3 regions of the Mesorhizobium sp. ORM8.1 genome follow, and region 1 is predicted to be linked to each of the others. Evidence: riboswitches for the same ligand, from Rfam matches in the RefSeq annotation. Region 1 holds a riboswitch; each other region holds the start of a gene.

Region 1 (3,169 bases):
GGTCGAGCGGGACGTCGCCACGCTCCAGATCATCGACGATCTTCTCCAGCGCGTCGAGCGCCTGTTCGAAGCTCATCGCCTTGACGTCCTCATTGCCTTCGACAGCCATACTTTATCCCTTCATCAGCCGCCCGACATGGGCGGCGACTGAAAATGCCAGTCCTTGCAGATCGTAGCCGCCTTCCAGCAAGCTGACGAGCCGGTTGCCGCTGTGGCGGCCGGCGCGTTCCATCAACTGGCCGGTCGCCCAGTCGAAATCGTCCTCGGTCAGGTTGATCTCGGCCAGCGGGTCGCGATGGTGCGCATCGAAACCGGCGGAAATGATGATCAGATCCGGCGCAAAGGCGTCGATCGAGGGCAATACGCGCGACAGGAAAGCGTCGCGGAACAAATCGCTGCCGGTCTGCGGCGCCAGCGGCGCGTTGACGATGTTGCCGGCGCCGGTCTCGCTCCTGGCGCCGGTGCCCGGATAAAGCGGCATCTGATGCGTCGAGCAATAGAGCACCGACGGATCGTCCCAGAAGATGTCCTGCGTGCCGTTGCCGTGATGGACATCCCAGTCGATGATGGCGACGCGCTCGGCCTGGTGTTTCTTCTGTGCATAGCGTGCCGCAATGGCCGCCGTGTTGAACAGGCAAAAGCCCATTGCCGTGGCCTTTTCGGCATGGTGGCCGGGCGGACGGGCGGCAACGAAGACGTTTGCCGCGCGGCCCTCGAAGACATCGTCGACAGCCGCGTTGGCGGCGCCGATCGCCGTCACCACCGCCTGCCAGCTCTTCGGGCTGGCGCTGGTGTCGGCGTCGATCGAGGCGATGCCGCTCTCGGGGATCGCCGCGCGCACGCGCTCAACGAAATCCTCGGGATGGGCGTAGAGGATCGTCGCCTCGTCGCCTTCCGGCGCCTTGACGCGGTCGAGCGCCGAAAACGCCTCATCGTCCAGCACACGCTCGATGGCACGCAGACGGTCGGGACGCTCGGGGTGGCCGGGCGGCGTGATGTGTTCGAGAAAGATCGGATGGGTGTAGAGACGTGTGGCCATGGCCCCTAATCTAGGGACCTATGGCCGCGATGGCCATGTTTGAATGCCGAATGGCTGGGGACAATCGCGCCTTGCCGTGTCGCTGACGGCATTGGCGGGAGCCAAGCTTCGCGATAAGGTCGCATCGCTGCCTGGTGCCCGCGACGCGGGAGAATCGGGAACACGGTTTTATTCCGTGGCGTGCCCAACGCTGTGAGGGGGACCGCGCCGGCAAACGCCACTGTCGTTGACGGGAAGGCGCCGGACGCGGGTCGATCCCGAGCCAGAAGACCGGCCTGGCAGACATGGTCACCCGCTTGGTCAGGCGGGGGCTGCTTATCGCAGGGGAAAAGCGATGCAAGCACAGACGCCCGCCATCGGCGGCGATGACTTTGACCAATTGGCGCGCGACGCGGTCTACCGGGCGATGTTCACCCGGCGTGACGTGCGCAGCCATTTCGACCGACAACCTCGACGATGGCGTGCTGGCGCGGCTCATCACCGCCGCCCATCATGCGCCGTCGGTCGGCTATATGCAGCCGTGGAATTTCATCGTCATCCGCGATGCGACAAGACGGCGGCAGGTGCGCGACCTGTTTTTGGCCGCGCGCGAACAGGAACTGCCGGCCATCGAGGCCGAACGGCAGGCACTCTACCGGAAGCTGAAGCTCGAAGGCATTTGCGAGAGCGCGCTCAATCTGTGCATCACCTGCGACCGGCAGCGATCGAAGGACTCGCCGCTTGGGCGCTGGCACAATCCGGAGATGGACCTCTACAGCACCGTCTGCGCCGTGCAGAATTTCTGGCTGGCGGCTCGAGCGGAGGGTGTCGGGGTCGGCTGGGTCAGCATCATCGAAACGGAGGCGTTGAAGCGGCTTTTGTCGATCCCCGAACACGTCACGCCGATCGCTTATCTGTGCGTCGGCCGCGTCTCGGAATTCGCGCCGAAGCCGGATCTCGAAACGCATGGCTGGGGCAAGCGCCTGGCCTTGCCGGAACTGGTGATGAGCGAGACATTTCGCGGCGCCGGCGAGGCGTCGCTGAAATCGGCGATTGCAGGGCTTGGCAGCCCTTCAAAGAGCTGATCAAGCCGCCCGGGGCGTATCCCAGCGCGAGCCGCCGCCGAAGGCGCCGAGCGCCCTGTCGCGCAATTCCTTGAATTTCGAGGATGCCTCGGCCAGGTGGCGATCCCATTCCGGATTGGGGGTCTGGCCTTCGATGGCGTCGAAATAGACCTGCATCAGCGAAGCGATGGCAAACGGCTCGATGAAGGCCGCCTTGAAGGCCCAGGCAAAGACGATGGCCAGCACGAAGGCCCAGCCGGCCAGCTGTCCGGGCATGACCCAGAGGATCGCGGCGGCAGGCGCCAGCATCAACAGGAAGATGACGAAGGACACGCCCCACATGATCACCGCCAGCCAGACGGCGTTCTTGACCATGTGCTTGCCGTTCTGCGCGTAAAGCACGACGCCTTGCCGCGCTGTCTCGAAGGGCGAGTTCGAATTGATGCGGATGTTGTAGCCGAGGATGATCTCGTCGACATAGGTCAGCGACAGACGGATGATGGTGTTGACGAAGCTGACCAGGCCGCTGAGGCCCGGAATGGGCAGGAAGGCGGCGATGCCGCCGATCAGGCCGGTGATGGCGCGGATGGCGCCCTTGACCAGCTGGTCGACGACGAAAAGGATGTTGGCCTCGGCGAAACGCTGGGTGACCACTTCCTTGGCATAGGCGATCTGGCTCTGGCCGTCGGGAACGTCGTGGCCGTCGATCAGGTGGACCATGACGGCGATGTGGCCGGCCTTGAGCACATAAAGGATGTATTCGCGGATCCAGTAGACGGCGATCGAGACGATGCCGAAGCCGACAACGCCGCCCCACAGCGCAAACGACGCCGGGCCGTCGGGATCGGTGGAGATGTGGCCGACGCCGTAGCCGACGCTGGCGCCCGTGCCGGTCGCCATGATGTAGGCAATCGTGATGCCGAAATAGACGATCATGCGAAAGACGATGAACGGCCATGTCCGCATCATGATGGACACCGACTTGCCGATGCTGAAGTCCCACATGGCCCCGACTCTCCGCCTTAGAAGTGGCTGAAGACCATGCGCCCGCGCCTGGGAAAGTCAATTGCGCGACAGGTTTGCATCG
Region 2 (3,169 bases), 1.2 Mb from region 1:
AATTGCCGGCATCGTCGCCATTAGTGCAGACGCCGTAGAAGGCGTCGGGCACCTGTCCGGGGATGTGGCCGATATAAGGGGCGAAACGTTGCCATTGCATCGGAATGCCGGCCGCGGACTCGCAGCTGTAGCGCTCGCCGAGCCCGGCGATGAGGAAAGGCCGGCTGGTTTCGAAGCGCGGCGGCGCGAGTGTCGTGAGTAGGGAACTGTCCATCAAAATAGGCTCCACGAGGTCGAGATTCCGGGTCGAGCCCTGCGCGCGCACCAGCTCCGGCGTGGTGCCGAACTGCTCGCGAAAGGCCCGCGTGAACGCCTCATGCGAACCATAGCCGGCATCGAGCGCGACGCAGAGGATGTCGCGCGCCCCGCCGGCAAGCCGGCGCGCCGCTTCGCTCAGGCGGCGTGCCCGCATATAGCCCATTACCGACCGACCGGTGGCGGCGCCGAAGGCGCGCGTCACATGGAAGCGTGACACGCCGCTGCTTTGCGCGACATCGTCGAGCGATATCGCATCCGGCAGATGGCTTTCGACAAACCACAGCGCTTTCTCGGTCGGGTTCATGGTTCCTCGCATTTTGGCGAGCCGAAACTAGCGACCGCGCCGGGGGCGAGTTTGATCGAAATTGCGCACTGGGCGAAGACGCAAAGTTTGCAAGCGGTTGACAAGCGGCATCTCGATGTGTTTGTAATGTTATTACATATCAGATAAGATTGATTTCGCATGTTCGATTGGTGCCCGTTGCGACTCTGCCCCGGACAAACTACGCTTTGCGCGTCATGGTCCTCGCGCCGCAAGGCGAGAGGTGAAAAGGGAACACGGTGAGACCTTTGGTCGACCCCGTGGCTGCCCCCGCAACTGTGAGCGGCGAGTTCCATCCGAAACGCCACTGGCCGGCAAGGCTGGGAAGGCGGATGGCGCGACGACCCGCGAGCCAGGAGACCTGCCATCGACACGAGTTGACCGGACGGGGTGTGCCGGGAGGAGACGCGGGCGCCCCTGTCGGCCGTCCGGCTTTCTTCCGTCGCGATTTTGGAAAGTGACGGAATGTCGGAAGACCCTAGCCATCGCATCATCGTGTGTTCGCTTTGCCGCGATGCCGTGACCGGGCACCGCTCCGGCGAAGCTCCGTGCGCCGTCCTACAGTCCAGGCTTCCCGGTTACGATGCGCCATTCTTCGCGATCGAGACCGTCGATTGCATGGCCGGCTGCACGCGGCCGCTGACCGCCGCCTTCCAGGCGCAAGGCAAGGCTTCCTACCTCTTCGGCTCGGTCGGTAGCGGCACCGATGCGGGCGCGCTGGTCGAATTTGCCAGGCTCTATGCGTCGCTCGTCGACGGCTGGTGCAATTGCGGCCAGCGGCCGGCCCGGCTCGCCGGCAAGACGCTGGCGCGCATCCCGGCCAAGGGCAGGGCTTGGCAGCAAGTGAAATGAGCGCGCCGCTGCTCGAAGCCCATGATCTCAGCGCGACGGCCAGCGGTCGCGTGCTGGTCGAGGATGTCAGCCTGTCGCTGGCGGTCGGCGAGCGCCTTGCCATCATCGGCCCCAACGGCGCCGGCAAGACCACGCTTTTGCGCATGCTGTGCGGCGCGCTGCGGCCGAGCGCCGGCGAGGTGCGCCTGTCCGGCCGCCGCCTGGACCGGATCACGACCGCAGAACGGGCGTTGAGCATCGCCGTCGTCGGCCAGACCGACCAGCCTGATCCAAGGCTGGCTTTGATCGACTATGTCGAGCTTGGCCGCGTGCCGCATGCGGGCCTGAGGCGCAGGCATGAAGATCGCGACATCGTTGTCGAGGCGTTGCGCCGCACCGGGCTGCAGCCTTTGCTTGGGCGTGGCATCGGCTCGCTCTCCGGCGGCGAGCGCCAGCGCGCCCAGCTTGCGCGCGCCATCGCGCAGCAGCCGAAAATCCTGTTCCTCGACGAGCCGACCAACCATCTCGACCCGCGCGCCCGCGGCGAGTTGCTCGACCTTGTCGCCAGGCTCAGTATGACCGTCGTCGCCGTGCTGCACGATCTTGCGCTGGTCGCGCCCTTCGCCACCAGCGTGGCGGTGATGAGCAGCGCCAGGCTGCACGCCTTGGCGCCACCGCGCGAGGCCTTGGCGCAGCCGCTCATCCGCGACGTGTTCGGCATCGACGTCTTGCGCCTGCCGCACCCGACCGAGGATCGCGAGCTCACTGTCTTCGACCTGCCCAACCGTACCTCTTCACCCTTCTGAACCAGCCGATCCAAAAAGGAGCACCACGCCCGTGAAACGCCTCGCCTTGTCGCTCGCCTTCTCGCTTGTCGCGTCCGCCGCCTTCGCCTTTCCGGTCACCGTCGACAGCTGCGGCGAGCCGCTCACCTTCGACGCGCCGCCGAAGCGCGCCGTCATCCACGACCTCAACATGACCGAGATGGCCTTCGCGCTGCATTTGCAGCCCTCGATCGTCGGGCTCACCGGCATCACCGGTTGGTACAAGGTCGGCCCGGAATTCAAGGCCGAGCAGGGTTCGATCCCGGAACTCGCGCCGAAATATCCGACAGTGGAGAACCTTGTTGCCGTGCAGCCCGATTTCTTCTTCGCCGGCTGGTATTACGGCATGAAGCCGGGCGGCGACGTGACGCCCGACACGCTCGCCCCGCATGGCATCAAGACGCTGGTGCTGACGGAAAGCTGCGTCCATCTCGACAAGAACCGGCCGGCCGCTTCGATGGACCTGCTCTATGGCGACGTCGAGAAGCTCGGCAGGATTTTCGGCAAGGAGACGGAAGCCGAAAAGCTTGTCGCGGGCTGGAAGACGGAGCTTGCAGACATCACCGCCAAGGTCGGCGACCGCAAGGGCACGCGCGTCTTCCTCTACGATTCCGGTGAGGACAAGCCTTTCACCGCCGGCAAGTTCGCCATCCCCAACGCCATGATAGCCGCCGCCGGGGGCGAGAACATCATGGCCGACATGGAAACGAGCTGGGGCAACACCGACTGGGAGACGGTCGCCTCGCGCAATCCGCAATTCCTGATCCTGCTCGATTACCAGGATGGCGGCGGCTACAAGAAGCTGCTCGATTTCCTCAAATCGCATCCGGCGATGAAGGAGACGGGCGCGGTCAAGAACGAGCGCTTTGTCGCGCTCCGCTATGCCGAGCTGACGCCTGGCCCCGCCAACATCGAGGCGATCGGTAAGATCGCC
Region 3 (3,169 bases), 2.8 Mb from region 1:
AGCGCCACGGCGATGAACAGGACGATCGGCAGGTACGAACTCAGGAGTGCGCTCATGCGGCGGCTTTCCTCGGCGGGCCAGTTCACTTTGATTACAGCAACGAACTCTAATGCGGAAGCGTGACAGTTTAACCGCTGAACCGTTTTAAGAGGCCCATGCTGCAACGCGGCGAGGGTTAGCGCAGCGGTTTCAGCGAAGCAAGTCAAACCTTGTTCAAATTACCGCCCTGGACGCCATATCGGAGGAAACTGGTCCGATCCCATCCGGTTTGATTTCCTTCGCTTTTTACTCCACTTTTGTCTCCTGACACATCTCCCGCCATTTGCCTGCTAGCATCACCGGAATCACCGGCTAAAAATCCGGCAAACGATCAGGGCAAGGGCGCCTGGATGAAGGACAAGATTTCGCTTCGTATGGCCCGGCGCATCGCGCTCGGCGCGCAAGGTTTCACCGACCCGCGGCCTTCCGGCGCACCCGACCGGCGCCACCTCGCCCGCGTTCTCTCCCGCACCGGCCTGCTGCAGATCGATTCCGTCAGCGCCGTGGTGCGGGCGCACTATATGCCGCTCTATTCGCGCCTTGGCCCCTACCCGCTCGCGCTGCTCGACAACGCCGCCGTCACCCGCAAGCGCACCGTGTTCGAATACTGGGCGCATGAAGCCTCCTTCCTGCCGGTCGAGACCTGGCCGCTGATGCGCTGGCGCATGCAGCGCGCCGAGCAAGGCGACGAAATGTATCTCGGCCTCGCCAAATGGGGGCGTGAACGCAAAGAGTTGATCGACGAGATCTATGGGCAAGTCGCCGAACGCGGCCCGATCGCCGCCTCCGACATAGAAGGCCACAAAGGCAATGGCGGCTGGTGGGGCTGGAGCGAGGCCAAGCACGCCTTCGAATGGCTGTTCTGGGTCGGTCGCATCACCACCGCCTACCGGCGCGGCTTCGAGCGCTACTACGATCTGCCGGAGCGTGTGCTGCCGCAGGCCGTGCTCGACCTGCCTGTCCCTTCCGTCGAGGACGCGCATCGCGAATTGCTGCGCATTTCCGCCCGCGCCCACGGCATCGCCACCTATGGCAACTTGCGCGACTATTTCCGTCTGGCGCCCGGCGACACCAAGGACCGCATCGAGGAACTGGTCGAAATGGGCGAGTTGCTGCCGGTGAGCGTCGAAGGCTGGGACAGGACCGCCTATCTGCACAAGGATGCCCGTTTTCCCCGCCGGATCGAGGCGCGTGCCTTGCTCGCGCCGTTCGACCCGGTTGTCTTCGAACGCACGCGCACCGAAAAACTCTTCAATTTCCGCTACCGCATCGAAATCTACACGCCGGCCGAAAAGCGCCAATACGGCTATTACGTGTTGCCCTTCCTGCTCGGCGACCGGATCGTCGCCCGCGTCGACCTCCGCGCCGACCGTCCGGCAGGCGTGCTGCGCGTCCATGCCGCCTATGCCGAGCCCGACGCGCCGCCGGAGACAGCCGCTCAGCTCTTCGAGGAATTGAAGCAGATGCAGGCCTGGCTCGGCCTGGAAAGCATCGAGGTGACGCCGGCCGGCGATTTGGGACCGGCGCTGGCCGACATCGCAGTGTCGTAGCCACGCGTTGACACCGCTGCCTCCAAAAGCCTAAATCCGCTTCAGACGGTCCCCTGCCCGCAACGGCAAGGGCCAAGAGGGAATGCGGTGCGGGCGAGAAAAACCCAAATCCGCGGCTGTCCCGCAACTGTAAGCGACGAGCCAAAGCCGAAAACCACTGGGATGTTCCCGGGAAGGCGGCTACTCAAGGCGACGACTCGCGAGCCAGGAGACCTGCCGTCTGAGAGAAAGAATCCGATCGCCCGGCGGGTTTCCGGGTAAGGAGCCCGGCTTTTTGGACCACAACGGCAGTTTTTCGGCTGGCACAGCGGACAATTCGTCCGACGACGGCGACGCTTTGGCCGGCGTGACCGTCATCGTCTGCGCTTCCTGCCGCGATGAGGCCGGCTCCGATGGCCACCCGCGCGCCGGCGAGTTGCTTGCCGAGGACACCCGCCGCGCCGCCTGCGATGACAAGATCCGCGTCCGCACCGTCGAATGCCTCGGCAATTGCAAGCGCCGGCTGAGCGCCGCGATCCTGCGCGACGGCTGCTGGAGTTATGTTTTCGGCGACCTGACCACGACCAGTGGCGCCGACCTCGTTGCCGGCGCAAAGCTCTTCGCCACGTCGGCCGACGGTCTCATCCCGTGGCGCGGCCGCCCCGATTGCCTCAAGCGCGGCCTCGTTGCCCGCATCCCTCCCCTCGACATGCTGAAGGACTGACCATGAGCGCTCCAAATACGGCCGGCAACCTCTCCCGTGTTCCCTGCACCGTCGTCACAGGCTTCCTCGGCGCCGGCAAGACGACGCTGGTCCGCCACCTGCTGGAGAATGCCGGCGGCAAGCGCATCGCCATCATCGTCAACGAGTTCGGCGACATCGGCATCGACGGCGAAATCCTGAAAGGCTGCGGCATCGACACCTGCCCGGAGGAAAACATCGTCGAACTGGCCAATGGCTGCATCTGCTGCACCGTCGCCGATGATTTCGTGCCGGCGCTCGACCAGATTCTTGCGCTGACGCCGAAGGTCGACCACATCCTGATCGAGACTTCGGGCCTCGCTCTGCCAAAGCCGCTGGTCCAGGCTTTCCAATGGCCGACGGTGAAGAGCCGGGTGACCGTGGACGGCGTCATTGCCGTGGTCGACGGCCCGGCGCTCGCCGAAGGCCGCATCGCCAACGACATGGACGCTTTGCAGGCGCAGCGCGCCCAGGATGACAGCCTCGACCACGACGACCCGGTCGAGGAAGTGTTCGAGGACCAGATCGCCTGTGCCGACCTGATCATCCTGTCGAAGAACGACCTGATGGACGCCGCCGGCTCGGCCCGCGCCAACGCCATCATCGGCGAACACTCGGCCCGCGCGGTCAAAATCGTGCCGACCTCGCATGGCAAGGTCGATCCCTCGGTGCTGCTCGGCCTCGGCCTCGCCGTCGAGGACGACATCGAGAACCGCAAGTCCCATCACGACGGCGCCTTCGACCACGAGCATGACGACTTCGACACGTTCATTGTCGACATTCCCTCGATCGCCAATCCGGACGAGCTGGCAAAGCGCGTCGCCACCGCCGCCGAAAAGGAAAACGTGCTGCGCGTGAA

Evidence for each region. A riboswitch is a leader RNA that binds a small molecule or an ion and turns the genes downstream of it on or off. The one in region 1 is predicted to bind cobalamin.
Region 2: another riboswitch for cobalamin. It lies ahead of ACVDG8_RS03225 (DUF1636 family protein); the one in region 1 lies ahead of bluB (5,6-dimethylbenzimidazole synthase).
Region 3: another riboswitch for cobalamin. It lies ahead of ACVDG8_RS32130 (DUF1636 family protein); the one in region 1 lies ahead of bluB (5,6-dimethylbenzimidazole synthase).

The regions. Positions count from the first base shown of each region.
Region 1 is NZ_CM132600.1:1,807,088-1,810,256, forward strand. It holds gene ACVDG8_RS09515 (exodeoxyribonuclease VII small subunit) at 1-109, opposite strand, end outside; gene ACVDG8_RS09520 (histone deacetylase family protein) at 113-1,039, opposite strand; cobalamin riboswitch at 1,155-1,332, shown strand; gene bluB (5,6-dimethylbenzimidazole synthase) at 1,459-2,103, shown strand; gene ACVDG8_RS09530 (hypothetical protein) at 2,104-3,087, opposite strand.
Region 2 is NZ_CM132600.1:640,068-643,236, reverse strand. It holds gene ACVDG8_RS03230 (AraC family transcriptional regulator) at 1-562, opposite strand, end outside; cobalamin riboswitch at 762-964, shown strand; gene ACVDG8_RS03225 (DUF1636 family protein) at 1,046-1,432, shown strand; gene ACVDG8_RS03220 (ABC transporter ATP-binding protein) at 1,429-2,217, shown strand; gene ACVDG8_RS03215 (ABC transporter substrate-binding protein) at 2,249-3,169, shown strand, end outside.
Region 3 is NZ_CM132600.1:6,447,076-6,450,244, reverse strand. It holds gene ACVDG8_RS32140 (NADH-quinone oxidoreductase subunit A) at 1-56, opposite strand, end outside; gene ACVDG8_RS32135 (winged helix-turn-helix domain-containing protein) at 390-1,589, shown strand; cobalamin riboswitch at 1,619-1,824, shown strand; gene ACVDG8_RS32130 (DUF1636 family protein) at 1,864-2,292, shown strand; gene cobW (cobalamin biosynthesis protein CobW) at 2,295-3,169, shown strand, end outside.